One region of the Streptomyces sp. NPDC093598 genome, then DNA from elsewhere that is predicted to be linked to it. Evidence: riboswitches for the same ligand, from Rfam matches in the RefSeq annotation. Region 1 holds a riboswitch; each other region holds the start of a gene.
The links. Region 1 has a riboswitch for cobalamin ahead of ACIRDU_RS24070 (ribonucleoside-diphosphate reductase subunit alpha). Riboswitches for the same ligand answer to the same signal wherever they lie in the genome.

Region 1 (5,767 bases):
GCCGCGCGCTGGCGCAAGGCCGAGAACGAGCACAGCCTCGACGAATGGGGCCTGGGCGGCCGCTCGTTCGGCACCTGGGTCACCTGGTTCCTGCTCGGCGGCGACCTGTACACGGCGTACACCTTCGTCGCCGTCCCGGCGGCCATCTACGCGGCGGGGGCGGCCGGCTTCTTCGCCGTGCCGTACACGATCCTGGTGTACCCGCTGATCTTCACCTTCCTCCCCCGCCTGTGGTCGGTGTCCCACAAGCACGGGTACGTCACGACGTCCGACTTCGTGCGCGGCCGCTTCGGCTCGAAGGGCCTGTCGCTCGCGGTGGCGGTGACCGGCATCCTGGCGACGATGCCGTACATCGCGCTCCAACTGGTCGGCATCCAGGCCGTGCTGGACGTGATGGGCGTCGGCGGCGGCGAGAACACCAACTGGTTCATCAAGGACCTGCCGCTGCTGATCGCGTTCGGCGTGCTGGCGGCGTACACGTACTCGTCGGGTCTGCGGGCCCCCGCCCTCATCGCGTTCGTGAAGGACACGCTGATCTACATCGTCATCGCGGTGGCGATCATCTACATCCCGATCAAGCTGGGCGGCTTCGACGACATCTTCGCCAAGGCCGGCGAGGCGTACAGCCAGACCAACCCGGCCACGGGCGCGCCGCGCGGTGCGCTGGTTCCGGCCGAGGCCGGCCAGTGGACGTACGCCACCCTGGCGCTGGGCTCCGCCCTGGCCCTCTTCATGTACCCGCACTCGATCACCGCGACGCTGTCCTCGAAGAGCCGTGAGGTGATCCGCCGCAACACCACGATCCTGCCGCTGTACTCCCTGATGCTGGGGCTGCTCGCGCTGCTCGGGTTCATGGCGATCGCGGCCGGCATCAAGGTGCAGAACGGGCAGCTGGCGATCCCGCAGCTGTTCGAGACGATGTTCCCGGACTGGTTCGCGGGTGTGGCGTTCGCGGCGATCGGCATCGGCGCGCTGGTGCCCGCGGCCATCATGTCCATCGCGGCCGCGAACCTCTTCACCCGCAACATCTACAAGGACTTCATCAAGCCGGACGCCACACCGGCGCAGGAGACCAAGGTCTCCAAGCTGGTCTCCCTGCTGGTGAAGGTGGGCGCCCTGGCCTTCGTCCTCACCATGGACAAGACGGTCGCCATCAACTTCCAGCTCCTGGGCGGCATCTGGATCCTCCAGACGTTCCCGGCCCTGGTCGGCGGCCTGTTCACCCGCTGGTTCCACCGCTGGGCCCTGCTCGCGGGCTGGGCGGTCGGCATGATCTACGGCACGGTCGCCGCGTACGGCGTCGCCTCCCCGACCCAGAAGCACTTCGGCGGCTCCGCGAAGGAGATCCCGGGCATCGGGGAGATCGGCTACATCGGCCTCACGGCGTTCGTCCTGAACGTGGTGGTGACGGTGGTCCTGACCTTCGTCCTGAGGGCCCTGAAGGCCCCCGACGGCATCGACGAGACCAAGCCGGAGGACTACACGGCGGACGCGGGCGACCCGGGAGTCCAGGTCGAACTCCCCCCTGCCACTGCCGGTTCCGCTCACTGACTTCAGAGGCGCGGGGAACTGCGCGATCAACCACAGACAACCCGCAGCGGGCCACCGTGAGAGTCCCTCACGGTGGCCCGCTGTCGCGTGCGACACAACATCTGGGGGTGTCACCGGAACCCGGCACAAGATGTATGCTCATGCTCGCTGTCGCCGCAGGGGAATCCGGTGCGAATCCGGAACTGTCCCGCAACGGTGTACCCATGCCCATATATACGCATGGGCGTCAGTCCGAGGACCTGCCGACAGCGCACCCGGCCACCCGGCCGGTGTGCCTGACGTCCGGGCCTCGTGGAATGGGCCGGTGGACGCGACGCCGCGTGCGCTCGTGTGCTGCCCCCTGCCCTCGACGAGGCCCCGTGCCGAGCGAGGGAGAGCCCCACGTGACCATCGCGCCAGCCGAACCGGTCTCAGCCGCCGAAGAAGAGCCTGACGCTCCCGGTGCCGCGTTGCTGCGGACCCTGACCGAGCTGACCGCCGACCTCCCCGACACCGAGGCCGGCCGGGTCGCCGCCGCCGCACTGCGCGGCCGGTCCGCGCAGGGGACCGAGACGGTGATCACAGCGGAGTTGCGGGAGCTGGCGACGGAGGCCGCGGCCGGTCTGATCTCCGAGGACCCCGCCTACTCCCGGCTGGCCGCCCGGCTGCTGACCATCTCCATCCGCGAAGAGGCCGCCTCACAGGGCGTCACGTCCTTCACCGAGTCCGTCGCGGTCGGCCACCGGGAGGGCCTCATCGCCGACCGCACCGCCGAGTTCGTGCGGCTCCACGCCGCCCGGCTCGACGCCCTGATCGACCCCGGCGCCGACGACCGCTTCGGCTACTTCGGCCTGCGCACACTGCACAGCCGCTACCTGCTCCGGCACCCGATCACCCGCAAGGTCGTCGAGACGCCCCAGCACTTCATGCTGCGCGTCGCCGCCGGTCTCGCCGAGGACGACACCCGCCGCTCCGTCGACGAAGTCGCCGCGCTCTACGGGCTCATGAGCCGCCTCGACTACCTCCCCTCCTCCCCCACCCTCTTCAACTCGGGCACCCGGCATCCGCAGATGTCGTCCTGCTACCTCCTCGACTCCCCCAAGGACGAGCTGGACTCCATCTACGACCGCTACCACCAGGTGGCCCGGCTGTCGAAGCACGCCGGTGGCATCGGACTCGCGTACTCCCGCATCCGCGCCCGCGGTTCCCTGATCCGCGGCACCAACGGCCACTCCAACGGCATCGTCCCGTTCCTGAAGACCCTCGACGCCTCGGTCGCGGCCGTGAACCAGGGCGGCCGCCGCAAGGGCGCCGCCGCGGTCTACCTGGAGACCTGGCACTCCGACATCGAGGAGTTCCTGGAGCTGCGCGACAACACCGGCGAGGACGCCCGGCGTACGCACAACCTGAACCTGGCGCACTGGGTGCCGGACGAGTTCATGCGGCGGGTGAACGCCGACGCGCAGTGGTCGCTGTTCTCCCCCGCGGACGTGCCCGAACTCGTCGACCTGTGGGGCGAGGAGTTCGACACCGCGTACCGGGCGGCCGAGGCGAAGGGCCTCGCGAAGAAGACCCTGCCCGCCCGCGAGCTGTACGGCCGCATGATGCGCACCCTCGCGCAGACCGGCAACGGCTGGATGACCTTCAAGGACGCCGCCAACCGCACCGCCAACCAGACGGCCGAGCCCGGTCACGTCGTCCACTCCTCCAACCTCTGCACGGAGATCCTGGAGGTCACCAGCGACGGGGAGACGGCGGTCTGCAACCTGGGCTCGGTCAACCTGGGTTCCTTTGTCGACACATCGACCGGGGACCTCGACTGGGAGCGACTGGACGAAACCGTCCGTACGGCCGTGACGTTCCTCGACCGGGTCGTGGACATCAACTTCTACCCGACCGAGCAGGCGGGCCGCTCCAACGCCCGCTGGCGCCCGGTCGGCCTCGGCGCCATGGGCCTCCAGGACGTCTTCTTCCAGCTGCGCCTGCCCTTCGACTCGCCCGAGGCCAAGGCCCTCTCCACCCGCATCGCCGAGCGGATCATGCTCGCCGCGTACGAGGCCTCCGCCGACCTCGCCGAGCGCAACGGACCGCTGCCGGCCTGGGAGAAGACCCGGACGGCCAGGGGCGTGCTGCACCCCGACCACTACGGCGTGGAGCCGGCCTGGCCGGAGCGCTGGGCGGCCCTGCGCGAGCGCATCGCCACCACCGGCATGCGCAACTCGCTGCTCCTCGCCATCGCCCCCACGGCCACCATCGCCTCCATCGCGGGCGTGTACGAGTGCATCGAGCCGCAGGTGTCCAACCTGTTCAAGCGCGAGACGCTGTCGGGCGAGTTCCTCCAGGTCAACTCCTACCTGGTGGACGAGCTGAAGCGGCTCGGCGTGTGGGACGCCCGCAGCCGGGAGGCCCTGCGCGAGGCCAACGGCTCGGTGCAGGACTTCGCCTGGATCCCCGAGGACGTCCGCGCCCTGTACCGCACGGCGTGGGAGATCCCGCAGCGCGGCCTGATCGACATGGCGGCGGCCAGGACCCCGTACCTGGACCAGTCCCAGTCCCTGAACCTGTTCCTGGAGACGCCGACCATCGGCAAGCTCTCCTCGATGTACGCCTACGCCTGGAAGTCCGGGCTGAAGACGACCTACTACCTGCGCTCGCGCCCGGCGACCCGCATCGCCCGCGCCGCCCGGGCCACCGTCCCCGTGCAGGCCACCCCGGATCCCGACGCGGTCGCCTGCTCCCTGGAAAACCCCGAGTCCTGCGAGGCCTGCCAGTAATGAGCACCCAGAACCTTCTCGACCCCGGCTTCGAGCTCACCCTGCGCCCCATGCGCTACCCGGACTTCTACGAGCGGTACCGGGACGCCATCAAGAACACCTGGACCGTGGAGGAGGTCGACCTCCACTCGGACGTCGCCGACCTCGCCAAGCTGTCACCGGCGGAGCAGCACCTGATCGGCCGGCTCGTCGCCTTCTTCGCCACGGGCGACTCGATCGTCGCCAACAACCTGGTGCTGACGCTGTACAAGCACATCAACTCTCCCGAGGCGCGGCTGTATCTGAGCCGTCAGCTCTTCGAGGAGGCCGTGCACGTCCAGTTCTATCTGACGCTGCTCGACACCTATCTGCCCGACCCGGAGGACCGCGCGGCGGCCTTCGCGGCCGTGGAGAACATCCCGTCCATCCGCGAGAAGGCCTCGTTCTGCTTCAAGTGGATGGACTCGGTGGACAACCTCGACCGGCTGGAGACGCAGGCCGACCGCCGCCGGTTCCTGCTCAACCTGATCTGCTTCGCCGCGTGCATCGAGGGCCTGTTCTTCTACGGCGCCTTCGCGTACGTCTACTGGTTCCGCAGCCGGGGCCTGCTGCACGGCCTGGCCACCGGCACCAACTGGGTGTTCCGCGACGAGACGATGCACATGTCCTTCGCCTTCGACGTGGTCGACACCGTCCGCAAGGAGGAGCCGGAGCTCTTCGACGACCAGCTCCAGCAGGAGGTGACGGACATGCTCCGGGAGGCCGTCGAGGCCGAGCTGCAGTTCGCGCGCGACCTGTGCGGGGACGGCCTGCCGGGCATGAACACCGAGTCGATGCGGCAGTACCTGGAGTGCGTGGCCGACCAGCGGCTCACCCGCCTCGGCTTCGCTCCGGTCCACGGCTCCGAGAACCCCTTCTCCTTCATGGAGCTCCAAGGGGTTCAGGAGCTGACCAACTTCTTCGAGCGGCGGCCCTCCGCGTACCAGGTGGCGGTGGAGGGCACCGTCGACCTGGACGAGGACTTCTGAGCCGGTTCGCTCGCGCGGGCCTCCTGGGCCTCCCTGATCTGGCGGTCGATGCGCCTCTCGCGCACCAGGCCGATCACGGACGGGAGGACCAGGAGGACCAGGATCCCGAGGGTGGCGGTCATTCCGATGAGTGCTTCGATCTGGTTCGTGTTCATGGACACCACTGTCGCGCTGATGACTCCTTACCGTCAGTGGCAGTACTGCCGTAGACCCTCGAATTACTGCCACGGGCGAGGCACACTGGAGACATGCTCCAGAACGTGGCCGTCGTCCTGCTCGACGGCGTGAATCCTTTCGAACTCGGTGTGGTGTGCGAGGTCTTCGGCACCGACCGCAGCGACGACGGCCTGCCGGTCTACGATTTCGCCGTCGCCTCGGCCGAGGGCCCGTCCCTGCGCATGAACGCGGGCTTCTCACTGCACGTCGAGCACGGTCTGGAGCGGCTGGAGAGGGCCG
Region 2 (5,767 bases), on a different contig from region 1:
AGCCCGCGGGGCCCGCCTCCGACATGTACTCCCTGGGCTGCGTGCTCTACCAGCTCCTCAGCGGCCGCCCGCCGTTCCAGGCCGACACCGCCGTCGCCCTCCTCCACCAGCATCTCGACTCCGCCCCCGTGCCGCCTCGCGAACTCGGTGTCTCCGGACTCCCGCCCGCGTTCGAGAACTACCTCCTCGGTCTGCTCGCCAAGCAGCCCGAGGACCGGCCCACCGCCCAGCAGGCCGCCGAGTGGTTCACCGGGGGTGCCTGGCGGGGCCTGCCCGAGCCGCTCCCGGAAGTCTCGCCGCCGCTGCGGCCGACGACCACGTCCGCGGCGACGTCCGCCGGGCCGGGCCCGTACGCCGCCGCCGGGGCCGGCAACCCGACCACGTACGCGCTGCCCGCGACCACGGGGCATCGCACCGCGGCCCGGGCGGCCCAGGCGGGGCGTTCGGGCCGCTCGCGCGGGCGCGGCAACCGGTCGAGACTGGCCGCGACGGCCGCCGCCGCGGCACTCTTCCTCGCGGCGATGCTCATCGGCATGCGCTGGTTCTCGCCCGACACGACCACGGAGGGCACGGAGCCCGACACGTCCCCGTCCGCGAGCAGCCCCGCCGCCACGCCGTCCACCGACTCCGCGTCGTCTTCGTCCTCCGATTCCGAGGCCGATCCCGGGACCGGCCCGGCGGCCGGCCCGGGGGCAGCCGACACGCCGACCACCGGCACCGTGGCCGATGTCACTCCGCCCACGCCGACCGCTTCCCCGACGCCTCCCGCTCCGGCGCCCGGCGCAACGCCTCCGACGCAGGAAGCGGGTGACGGCGGCCCGGGGCAGCCGAAGCCGCAGAAGCCGCGCCAGGCCGGGGAGGACGGGGAGAGTGACGCCGGCGCAGACGACGGGGGCGACGACTGACGCGGCCGTGACGTCGTACGGCGGGGCCCTGCCAGCAGCGCGTGGATCAGCCGAGGGATGCGCCGGTGTGCGAGTGGGCGCCCCCTCGCGCGCCCCCTGGGGTGGCTTGTCATCGCCCTTACCCCGGCCTTATTGTCACCAGGCCTTGGTGAACGGGAAATCCGGTGTGATGCCGGTGCGGCCCTCGCCACTGTGAATCGGGAAGTCCGGCTCCGGCCCTCACGGGCAGCCACTGGGTCCTTGCGACCCGGGAAGGCGGAGTCCGGGCGGTGGTACCCGTCAGCCAGGAGACCGGCCAAGGCGCGTCAACCATCCACGAGGTGCTGGAGAGGGTCTGCTGAGCCATGCACATAGCCGAGGGTTTCCTTCCTCCGGCGCACGCGGTCGCCTGGGGCGTCGCGTCGGCGCCGTTCGTCGTCCACGGGGTCCGGTCGCTCACCCGTGAAGTGCGCGAGCACCCCGAGAGCACCCTGCTCCTCGGTGCGTCCGGCGCCTTCACCTTCGTCCTGTCCGCCCTGAAACTGCCGTCCGTCACGGGCAGTTGCTCGCACCCCACCGGCACGGGCCTCGGAGCCATCCTGTTCCGGCCGCCCATCATGGCGGTGCTGGGCACCATCACCCTGCTCTTCCAGGCGCTGCTGCTCGCGCACGGCGGCCTGACCACGCTCGGCGCCAACGTCTTCTCGATGGCGATCGTCGGCCCCTGGGCCGGATACGCCGTCTATAAAATGCTGCGGCGCTCCAACGCGCCACTGATGGTCACGGTGTTCTGCGGCGCGTTCGTCGCCGACCTGTCCACCTACTGCGTCACCAGCGTGCAGCTGGCGTTCGCGTTCCCCGACCCGGGCAGCGGATTCCTGGGCGCGCTCGGCAAGTTCGGCTCCATCTTCGCCGTCACCCAGATCCCGCTCGCGGTGAGCGAGGGCCTGCTGACCGTGCTCGTGATGCGGCTGCTGGTGCAGTCCAGCAAGGGCGAACTGACCCGGCTGGGCGTGCTCCTCGCCAAGAAGCAGGCACGGACCGAGACCGAGGCGGTGGCCCGATGAGCCGGAACACGAAGATCAACCTGCTGCTGCTGTTCGCCGTGGCCGCGCTCGCCGTGCTGCCCTTGGCGCTCGGCCTCGGCGACCACAAGAAGGAGCCGTTCACGGGCGCCGACGCCGAGGCCGAGACGGCGATCACGGAGCTGAAGCCGGACTACGAGCCGTGGTTCTCTCCGCTGTACGAGCCGCCGTCCGGCGAGATCGAGTCGGCGCTGTTCGCCCTCCAGGCGGCCCTCGGCGCCGGCGTCCTCGCCTACTACTTCGGCCTGCGCCGGGGACGCCGGCAGGGCGAGCAGCGGACGCTGGAGCGGGAGGCCGGCAGCGCGCTCGCGGACGCCGCCGGGAAGTCCACCGCGGAACGGGACTGAGCCCGGGTGCTGCCGATCGACGCGGCGGCGCACAGCAGTCGCTGGCGCCGCCGCCATCCCGTGGACAAGGCCGTGCTCGGGCTCGGCCTCACGGTGCTCGCGATCTCCCTGCCGCCCTGGCCGGGTGCGGCCCTGGTGCTCCTGACCGCCCTGGTGGTGCTGTTGGGGCCGGCCGGTGTGCCCGGGCGGCGGCTGTGGCGGGCCTACCGGGTGCCGCTGGGCTTCTGCGTGACCGGCGCCGTCACCCTGCTCGTCCAGGTGGGCGGTCCGGGCGGCTTCGTCTCCCTCGCCGCCGACGGGCCGGTCCGGGCCGGGGAGTTGCTGCTGCGCACCTCGGCGGCCTCCCTGGGCGTGCTGCTGTTCGCCTTCACCACACCCATGTCGGACCTGCTGCCGCGCCTGGTCCGGGCCGGGATTCCCACGCCGGTCGTCGACGTCGCGCTGGTGACGTACCGGATGAGCTTCCTGCTGCTGGACGCCGTGCGCCGCATCCGGGAGGCCCAGGCGGCCCGGCTCGGGCACACCAGCCGGGCCGCGGAGTGGCGTTCCCTGGCCGGGCTCGGCGCCACCGCGTTCGTCCGGGCCTTCGACCGGGCCACCCGTCTCCAGGCCGGGCTCGCCGGGCGCGGCTACGACGGCACGCTGCGCGTCCTGGTGCCCGAGGCCCGGGTCTCCGTCCGCTTCACGGCGGCCAGTTGCGCGCTGCTCGCGGTGCTGGCCGTCCTCACCTTCGTACTGGAAAGGCCGCTGACATGAGCGAGCCCGCCCTCGTCGCCCTGCGGGGCGTGTCCTTCGGCTACGAGGACGGTCCGGCCGTGCTCAGCGGCCTCGACTTCGAGATCCGCGAGGGGCGCGCGCTCGCGCTGCTCGGCCGCAACGGCAGCGGCAAGACCACGCTGATGCGGCTGCTCTCCGGCGGCCTGCGGCCCCACGAGGGCCGGCTGACGGTCGAGGGACAGCCGGTGTCGTACGACCGCAAGGGCCTGACCCGGCTGCGGACGACCGTGCAGCTGGTGGTGCAGGACCCGGACGACCAGCTGTTCGCGGCGTCCGTCGAGCAGGACGTGTCGTTCGGGCCGCTGAACCTCGGCCTGGACGACACCGAGGTGCGGGCGCGGGTGGCGGAGGCGCTCGCCGCGCTGGACATCACGGGCCTGGCCGACCGGCCCACCCATCTGCTCTCCTACGGGCAGCGCAAACGGACCGCCATCGCCGGGGCGGTCGCCATGCGGCCGCGCGTCCTCGTCCTCGACGAGCCGACCGCCGGACTCGACCCCGACGGCCAGGAACGGCTCCTGGCGACCCTCGACGGGCTCCGCGCGGCCGGCACCACGGTGGTGATGGCCACGCACGACGTCGACCTCGCCCTGCGCTGGGCCGACGACGCGGCGCTCCTCACCCCGTCCGGCGTCCGCACCGGGCCCGCGGCCACGGCACTGGCCCGCACGGATCTCCTCCGCGAGGCGGGGCTGCGCCTGCCGTGGGGGGCGGCGGCGGAGGAACTCCTGCGCGCCCATGGGTTGTTGACCGAGACGGAGCCGGGGCCGCGCACGCCGGAGGAACTCGCCGCTGTGACGCCCGCCCGACCGGGGGCGTCCGGAAGGTGAGGCTCACCCCCCGTGCCTCGCCGGGCCGGGAACGGCGAGGTCAGTCGAAGTAGGACTGGAGCGTGCCGCGGCGCCGGATGTCGAGGGTCGCGCAGTGGAACGAGCCGCCGAAGGGGGCGTAGTGCAGCAGGTCGCACGGGATCGGCTCGAAGCCCCACTTCTCCAGCGCGCGCAGCATCCCGGTGTGGTGCCGCTCCGCGATCACCTGCTTCTCGTCGAGCATGAGCACGTTCATGCTGAGCCACTTGCCGCACATCGAGGTGAGCCTGAGCAGCCGCTCGTCGATCGGGTCGGGCTCGGGAGCGACCAGGACGTCCCAGGAGCCGAGGACGTCGGGCAGGCGGTCGGCGTCGATGTACTCGGGGTTGATCAGCACCTTGCCGGGCGCGAGCAGGACGAACGTCGTGTCGATGTGCATCGGGGTGCGGCAGCGGCTGGCGATCTCGTGGATGCGGTACTCGGGGCCGAGGTGGCGTCGCAGCCAGTCGATGCCCGTCGCGTTGGTGACGTTGCTGCGGGTGACGAACAGGTCCCGTCCCGCCCGGACGAAGTCCGCCGCGTCGAAGACGGGCTCGAACTCGGTGAGGATGTACCGCATGGGCTCGCCCGGCTCGGGGACGCGGAAGTCCGGATCGAACAGCTCGTCGGTGAGCTGCGGCTTGGGGGCCGCCGTCCAGCGGGCGCCGCGCCGGAAGTAGTCCTTGAGGATCGGGCGGTAGGAGTGCGTCTCGAAGTAGCGGCACGGCCACGCCATCGGCGTCTCGATGATCTCGTCGCCGATCACGAGCATGCTGTCGCGCGGGCAGGTGTTGCAGAAGCCGCGCGAGGTCCAGTCGGGGGTGCCGAAGCGGCGCCGGTGGTCGACCGCCTCCGGTCGCCTGACCGTGACGCCGAGGGACTCCAGCAGGGCGACGAAGGCGTCGATCTCCTGCTGCGCCTTCTCGACGAGCAGCCGCGGATACCGGAAACCGGCCGCGAGCCCCTGCAACCGCCCTGCCCACGGCGGCACGTTGCAGGTCACCACCGCGTGGTCGGAGGGGATCGTCGCGCCCTCCAGGCGCCCGACGATGATCTCCTCCAGCGGATCCCACTCGGTGTGGGAACCGACCGGCGACACCAGCCGCTCCGCGCCCTCGCCGGGCGCGGGCGGTACTCCGGGATTCTGCAGGACGGTCATGCTCACCACTCTTCGAATCGCAAGCTCTGTGATACGCCGCAAGGTGCCGGATAACTCAACGTGACCCGCCGGAGTCGTGACGTCAACGGTCGAGACGCTCCCGGCTACTGTCCAGGTGCCCGGAACGCGCTTGTCCACGCTCGCCGCACCGCACTACGGTGCCGAGGTGGATCTCTTCTCACGCACCTGGACGGCACTGCGCGCGGCGGTCGACGACCTGTCCGACGAGGACTTCGGACGGCCCTCCGGCTGTACGGGCTGGCTGGTGCGGGACCTGGTGTGCCACCTGATCATCGACGCCCAGGACGTTCTGATCACCCTGGCCACCCCGTCCGGCCGGGAACCCACGCGTGACGCGCTGACGTACTGGGAGATCTCCGCCACGCCGCCCACCGGCGACGACCCGCTCGACGCGCTGACGGTCCGGCTGGCGGCCGCGTACGAGGATCCGCGCCTGCTCACGTTCCACCTGGACGACGTCGGTTCCGCCGCCGGCCGCGCCGCCCTGCTCGCGGACCCGGCCGGGAGGGTCGGTACCCGTGACGAGGTCCTCACCGTGGCCGACTACCTCGACACGTACGTCATGGAGTGGACGCTGCACCATCTCGACCTGATCGCCTACCTCCCGGACCCGGCGCAGCCGCCGGCGGAGGGGCTCACCCGTTCC
Region 3 (5,767 bases), on a different contig from region 1:
ACGCCCTCATGGGCGGTCTCATCGGCGCCACGATCGCCTCGGCGGGCGTCGGCGCGGTGCACGGCGACGTGCTGGTCACCAAGGTGCTGATCCCGGCGATCGCCGCCCCGCTGGTCGCGGGCATCGCGGCGCTGCTCGCCACCCGGCTGACGTACTCCCTCGGCAGGAAGGCCGACGGAGAGGCGTCCAAGAAGGGCTACCGGGCCGGCCAGATCGCCTCCGCCGGCCTGGTCTCCCTGGCCCACGGCACCAACGACGCCCAGAAGACGATGGGCGTCATCACCCTCGCCCTGGTCGCCGGCGGCGCCGTCGCGCCCGACTCCGACCCGCCCATGTGGGTCATCCTGTCGGCGGGTCTCGCCATCGCGCTCGGCACGTACCTGGGTGGCTGGCGCATCATCCGCACCATGGGCAAGGGACTGACCGACCTCCAGCCGCAGCAGGGCTTCGCCGCCCAGACCTCCGCGGCCACGGTCATCCTTGCCTCCTCGCACCTCGGCTTCTCCCTCTCCACGACGCACTCCGTGTCCGGCTCGGTGATGGGCGCGGGGCTCGGCCGCAAGGGCGGCGTGGTGCGCTGGTCCACCGCGACGCGGATGTTCGTCGCGTGGGGCCTGACGCTGCCGGCGGCCGCTCTGGTGGGCGCGCTCGCCGAGTACGTCACCGGCTTCGGCGACTGGGGCACGGCCGTGGTGGCCGTCTTCCTCATCGCCTCCAGCGCGGCGATCTGGAAGCTCTCGCGGCGAGAGATCGTCGACCACACCAACGTCAACGACACCGACGACGCGGAGCCCGCGGGCGTGGTGACCACGGCGATGGCCGCGGTGACGCCGCCGCCGGTGGGTGGCACGGCGTCGGAGGAGCCGGTTCCCGCGTTCCCGGCGCAGGCCACCGCCGAACGGACGCCGACCACGACCACCTCGGTCTGACCCCGCCCACCGGTTACAAGGAAGAGTCTCCGATATGAAGATCGACTGGGCGGCCCTCGGCTCCGTCTTCGGCGTCAGCCTCGTGGTCACCGTGGCCCTCGTCGGCCTGTTCACCCTCGGCATCACCGGCCTGTCGCGCCGCGAGCGTGCGGTGGCTCAGGGCGGGTCCGCCGGGCTCGCGGTCACGGGAGCGTACGCGTGTTTCGCGGCGTGTGCGGCGGCTGTGGGCTACGGGATCTATCTGATCGTGGCCTGAGGGCCTGACTGCACGTCGTGTCGGCCGGGCGGCGCGGGACTTCTTCTCCCGCGCCGCCCGGCCGTCGTGTGTGCACAGGGAGCGGTGTGGGGTTCTCCACACTCTCCCCTCGCAGGTCAACGGCAAGTTGACGGCGGTTCCCGGCCGTGGTGGACTGCCGGGGCCAGTACGGCGGCAGGAGAGGAAGCCGGTGCAAGTCCGGCGCGGTCCCGCCACTGTCACCGGGGTAGCAAATCCCCGGGAGCCAGGAACTCTCACCGCCGGTCTCGTCGAACCAGGGCGTGGACACCCTGAGTGAGGACACACATCGCCATGCGCGGCTGCCGATCGAGGTTCAACTCCCCACCCCTGCCCGCCCTCCTGGCCGGCTGAGCCCATGGGTGCCGGTCGCGTCTTCGCGTACGGCGCCGCCGCCGGTCTGATCGGTGACCTGCTGCTCGGTGATCCTCGCCGGGGGCATCCGGTCGCCGCGTTCGGACGGGCCGCGGGTGCCGTGGAACGGGTGTTGTGGCGGGACCACCGCGGGTGGGGCGCGCTGCACACCGCCGTGTGCGCCGGAGGGGCCGTCGCCCTCGGGTCCGTCGCCGCGCGTGCCGTGCGGACGTCCGGCGTCGCCTCCGTCGCACTGACCGGCGCCGCCACCTGGGCGGTCGTCGGGGGGACTTCGCTCGCCCGGGAGGCGCAGGCCATCGGGCGTGCCCTGGAGGCCGGGGACGTCGAGGCGGCCCGGGCCCGGCTGCCGCATCTGTGCGGGCGGGACCCGCAGGCCCTCGACGCCGACGGGATCGCCCGGGCCGTGGTCGAGTCCGTCGCCGAGAACACCTCCGACGCGGTGGTGGGGGCGCTGGTGTGGGGGGCCGTCGGCGGGGTGCCGGGGCTGCTCGGGTTCCGGGCCGTCAACACCCTGGACGCCATGGTCGGGCACACGTCGGCCCGGTACCTCCGGTACGGGTGGGCCTCCGCGCGGCTGGACGACCTCGCGGGGTGGCCGGGAGCGCGGCTGACCGCGGTCCTCGCGGCCCTGGCCGGGCCGGATCCGCGGGGGGCCGTGCGGGCCTGGCGGGCCGATGCGGCGAAGCATCCGAGTCCCAACGCCGGGCCCGTGGAGGCCTCGTTCGCGGGGGCGCTCGGGGTGCGGCTGGGCGGGACGCTCTCGTACGGCGGGCGGGTGGAGCACCGGCCCGTGCTGAACACGCAAGGGCGTGCCGTCGGCACGCGCGACGTCGAACGGGCCGTGCGGCTGTCGCGGCGCGTCACCTGGCTCTCGCTCGGGGTGTGCGCCGGTGCGCGGTTGCTGCGGAGTGCGCGGTCGTTGAAGAGGGGGAAATGACATGAGCGGTGGTCTTCTCGTCGCCGGTACCACCTCCGACGCCGGCAAGAGCGTCGTGACCGCCGGGATCTGCCGGTGGCTGGTGCGGCAGGGCGTCAAGGTCGCGCCCTTCAAGGCGCAGAACATGTCCCTGAACTCCTTCGTGACCAAGGAGGGGGCCGAGATCGGGCGGGCGCAGGCCATGCAGGCGCAGGCCTGCCGGGTCGAGCCGACCGCGCTGATGAACCCCGTACTGCTCAAGCCCGGTGGCGAGCAGAGCAGTCAGGTCGTGCTGCTCGGCAAACCGGTCGGGGAGCTGAGTGCGCGCGGCTACCACGGCGGGCGGCAGCAGCAGTTGCTCGGGACGGTGCTGGACTGTCTGGAGCAGTTGCGGGGCACGTATGACGCGGTGATCTGCGAGGGGGCCGGTTCTCCCGCCGAGATCAATCTGCGGCGGACGGACATCGTGAACATGGGGATCGCCCGGAACGCCGGGCTGCCCGTGCTCGTCGTCGGCGACATCGACCGGGGCGGTGTGTTCGCCTCGTTCTTCGGGACGGTGGCGCTGCTGTCCCCCGAGGACCAGCGTTGCGTCGCCGGGTTCCTCGTCAACAAGTTCCGCGGGGACGTCTCCCTGCTGGAGCCGGGCCTGGACATGCTGCGCGACCTCACCGGGCGGCGTACGTACGGTGTGCTGCCGTTCCGGCACGGTCTCGGGATCGACGAGGAGGACGGTCTGCGGGTCTCGTTGCGGGGAGCGGTGCGGGAGTCCGTCGTGGCCCCGCCGCTCGGGGAGGACGTGCTGCGGGTCGCGGTCTGTGCCGTGCCGCTCATGTCCAACTTCACCGACGTGGACGCGCTGGCCGCCGAACCGGGCGTCGTGGTGCGGTTCGTGGACCGGCCGGAGGAACTGTCCGACGCCGACCTCGTCATCGTGCCCGGCACCCGGGGAACGGTCAGGGCGCTGGAGTGGCTGCGCGAGCGGGGGCTCGCCGACGCCCTGGCCCGCAGGGCCGCCGAGCAGCGGCCCGTCCTCGGCATCTGCGGCGGTTTCCAGATGCTCGGCGAGCACATCGAGGACGACGTCGAGAGCCGCCGGGGCCACGTCGACGGGCTCGGGATCCTGCCCGTGCGGGTACGGTTCGCCCGCGAGAAGACCCTCACGCGGCCTGCGGGCGAGGCCCTCGGGGAACGCGTCGAGGGCTACGAGATCCACCACGGGGTCGCCGACGTCACCGGAGGAGTTCCGTTCCTGGACGGCTGCCGGGTCGGCCAGACCTGGGGCACGCACTGGCACGGCTCACTGGAGTCGGACGGCTTCCGGCGGGCCTTTCTGCGCGAGGTGGCGGCCGCCGCGGGCCGCCGCTTCGTGCCGGCGCCGGACACCTCGTTCGCCGCGCTGCGCGAGGAGCAGCTCGACCGGCTCGGCGACCTGATCGAACAGCACGCGGACACCGACGCGCTGTGGCGGCTCATCGAGTCCGGCGCGCCGCAAGGACTGCCCTTCATTCCACCGGGAGCGCCCGCATGAGCACTGTGTTGTTGTTGTCGACCGCCGACACGGACCTGCTGGCGGCCCGGGCCGCCTCCGGTGCCGACTACCGGATCGGCAACCCGACCCGCGTGGACGTCCGGGAGGAGCTTCCGGCCCTGCTGGACGGGGCCGGCATCGCCGTCGTCCGGCTGCTCGGCGGCAAGCGGGCCTGGGAGGACGGGCTCGCCGCGCTGAAGGCTTCCGGCATCCCCACCGTGCTGCTCGGCGGCGAGGCCGTGCCGGACGCGGAGTTGATGGCCGAGTCGTCCGTCCCGGCCGGTGTCGTGGCGGAGGCGCTGAAGTACCTCGTGGAGGGCGGGCCGGAGAACCTCACCGAACTCGCCCGGTTCCTCTCCGACACCGTGCTGCTGACGGGTGAGGGGTTCGTCGAGCCGCGGAAGATGCCGGAGTACGGCGTCCACGGGGAGCGTCCGCACACCGAGGGCCGGCCGACCGTCGGCGTGCTCTTCTACCGGGCCCACGAGCTGAGCGGCAACACCGCCTTCGTCGACACCCTGTGCGACGCGATCGAGGCGCGGGGCGCCAACGCGCTGCCCGTCTACTGCGGTTCGCTGCGCGGGGCGGACGAGGGGCTGTACGAGATCCTCGGGCGGGCGGACGCTCTGGTCGCCACCGTCCTGGCCGCCGGTGGCACCCACGCCTCGCAGGCCTCGGCGGGCGGCGACGAGGAGGCCTGGGACATCGGCGCCCTCGCCGAGCTGAACATCCCCGTGCTTCAGGGTCTGTGCCTGACGTCCTCGCGGCAGGCCTGGGCGGAGTCGGACGCCGCCCTCTCCCCCATGGACGCCGCGATGCAGGTGGCGATCCCGGAGTTCGACGGGCGGCTGATCACCGTGCCGTTCTCCTTCAAGGAGCAGGGCGCGGACGACGTGCCCGTCTACGTCGCCGACCCGGAACGGGCCGCGCGCGTCGCCGGCATCGCCGTACGGCACGCGCAGCTCAGGCACAAGGAGAACGCCGAGAAGAAGCTGGCGCTGGTCTTCACCGCGTACCCGACCAAGCACTCCCGGGTCGGCAACGCGGTCGGGCTCGACACCCCGGCCTCGGCGGTGCGGGTGCTGGACGCGCTGCGGGACGCCGGGTACGTCGTCGAGGGACATCCGGACGAGGGTGACGAGCTGATCCACCGGCTCATCAACGCCGGCGGGCACGACGTGGAGTGGCTGACCGAGGAGCAGCTGGCCGCCGCGCCCGCGCGAGTACCGCTGGCGGACTACCGGGCGTGGTTCGAGAAGCTCGACCCGGAGCTGAAGGACGCGATGACCGAGGCGTGGGGCGAGCCGCCGGGCAGCCTCTACGTCGACGGCGACGACATCGTGCTGGCGTCCCTGCAGTTCGGGAACGTCGTCGTGATGATCCAGCCGCCGCGCGGCTTCGGCGAGAACCCCATCGCGATCTACCACGACCCGGACATGCCGCCGTCCCACCACTACATGGCCGCCTACCGGTGGCTGGAGAACAGCTTCGGCGCCGACGCCATCGTCCACATGGGCAAGCACGGCACCATGGAGTGGCTGCCGGGCAAGGGCCTCGGGCTCGGCGGGGGCTGCGCCCCGGACGCGGTCCTCGGGGACCTGCCGCTGATCTACCCGTTCATCGTCAACGACCCCGGCGAGGGCACCCAGGCCAAGCGACGGGGGCACGCCACGGTCGTCGACCACCTCGTGCCGCCGATGGCCCGCGCCGACACCTACGGCGACCTGGCCAAGCTGGAGCAG

Region 2: it holds a riboswitch for cobalamin, as region 1 does, so the genes downstream of both, ACIRDU_RS10760 (energy-coupling factor ABC transporter permease) here and ACIRDU_RS24070 (ribonucleoside-diphosphate reductase subunit alpha) in region 1, are expected to answer to the same signal.
Region 3: it holds a riboswitch for cobalamin, as region 1 does, so the genes downstream of both, ACIRDU_RS00290 (cobalamin biosynthesis protein) here and ACIRDU_RS24070 (ribonucleoside-diphosphate reductase subunit alpha) in region 1, are expected to answer to the same signal.

Annotation. Positions count from the first base shown of each region.
Region 1 is NZ_JBIWIV010000008.1:195,712-201,478, forward strand. It holds gene mctP (monocarboxylate uptake permease MctP) at 1-1,551, shown strand, start outside; cobalamin riboswitch at 1,656-1,813, shown strand; gene ACIRDU_RS24070 (ribonucleoside-diphosphate reductase subunit alpha) at 1,935-4,304, shown strand; gene ACIRDU_RS24075 (ribonucleotide-diphosphate reductase subunit beta) at 4,304-5,311, shown strand; gene ACIRDU_RS24080 (hypothetical protein) at 5,224-5,466, opposite strand; gene ACIRDU_RS24085 (GlxA family transcriptional regulator) at 5,560-5,767, shown strand, end outside.
Region 2 is NZ_JBIWIV010000002.1:1,040,785-1,046,551, reverse strand. It holds gene ACIRDU_RS10765 (serine/threonine-protein kinase) at 1-905, shown strand, start outside; cobalamin riboswitch at 1,035-1,220, shown strand; gene ACIRDU_RS10760 (energy-coupling factor ABC transporter permease) at 1,250-1,951, shown strand; gene ACIRDU_RS10755 (energy-coupling factor ABC transporter substrate-binding protein) at 1,948-2,316, shown strand; gene cbiQ (cobalt ECF transporter T component CbiQ) at 2,323-3,072, shown strand; gene ACIRDU_RS10745 (energy-coupling factor ABC transporter ATP-binding protein) at 3,069-3,923, shown strand; gene ACIRDU_RS10740 (amidinotransferase) at 3,964-5,100, opposite strand; gene ACIRDU_RS10735 (maleylpyruvate isomerase N-terminal domain-containing protein) at 5,267-5,767, shown strand, end outside.
Region 3 is NZ_JBIWIV010000001.1:53,919-59,685, forward strand. It holds gene ACIRDU_RS00280 (anion permease) at 1-929, shown strand, start outside; gene ACIRDU_RS00285 (hypothetical protein) at 964-1,185, shown strand; cobalamin riboswitch at 1,303-1,462, shown strand; gene ACIRDU_RS00290 (cobalamin biosynthesis protein) at 1,562-2,515, shown strand; gene ACIRDU_RS00295 (cobyric acid synthase) at 2,517-4,025, shown strand; gene cobN (cobaltochelatase subunit CobN) at 4,022-5,767, shown strand, end outside.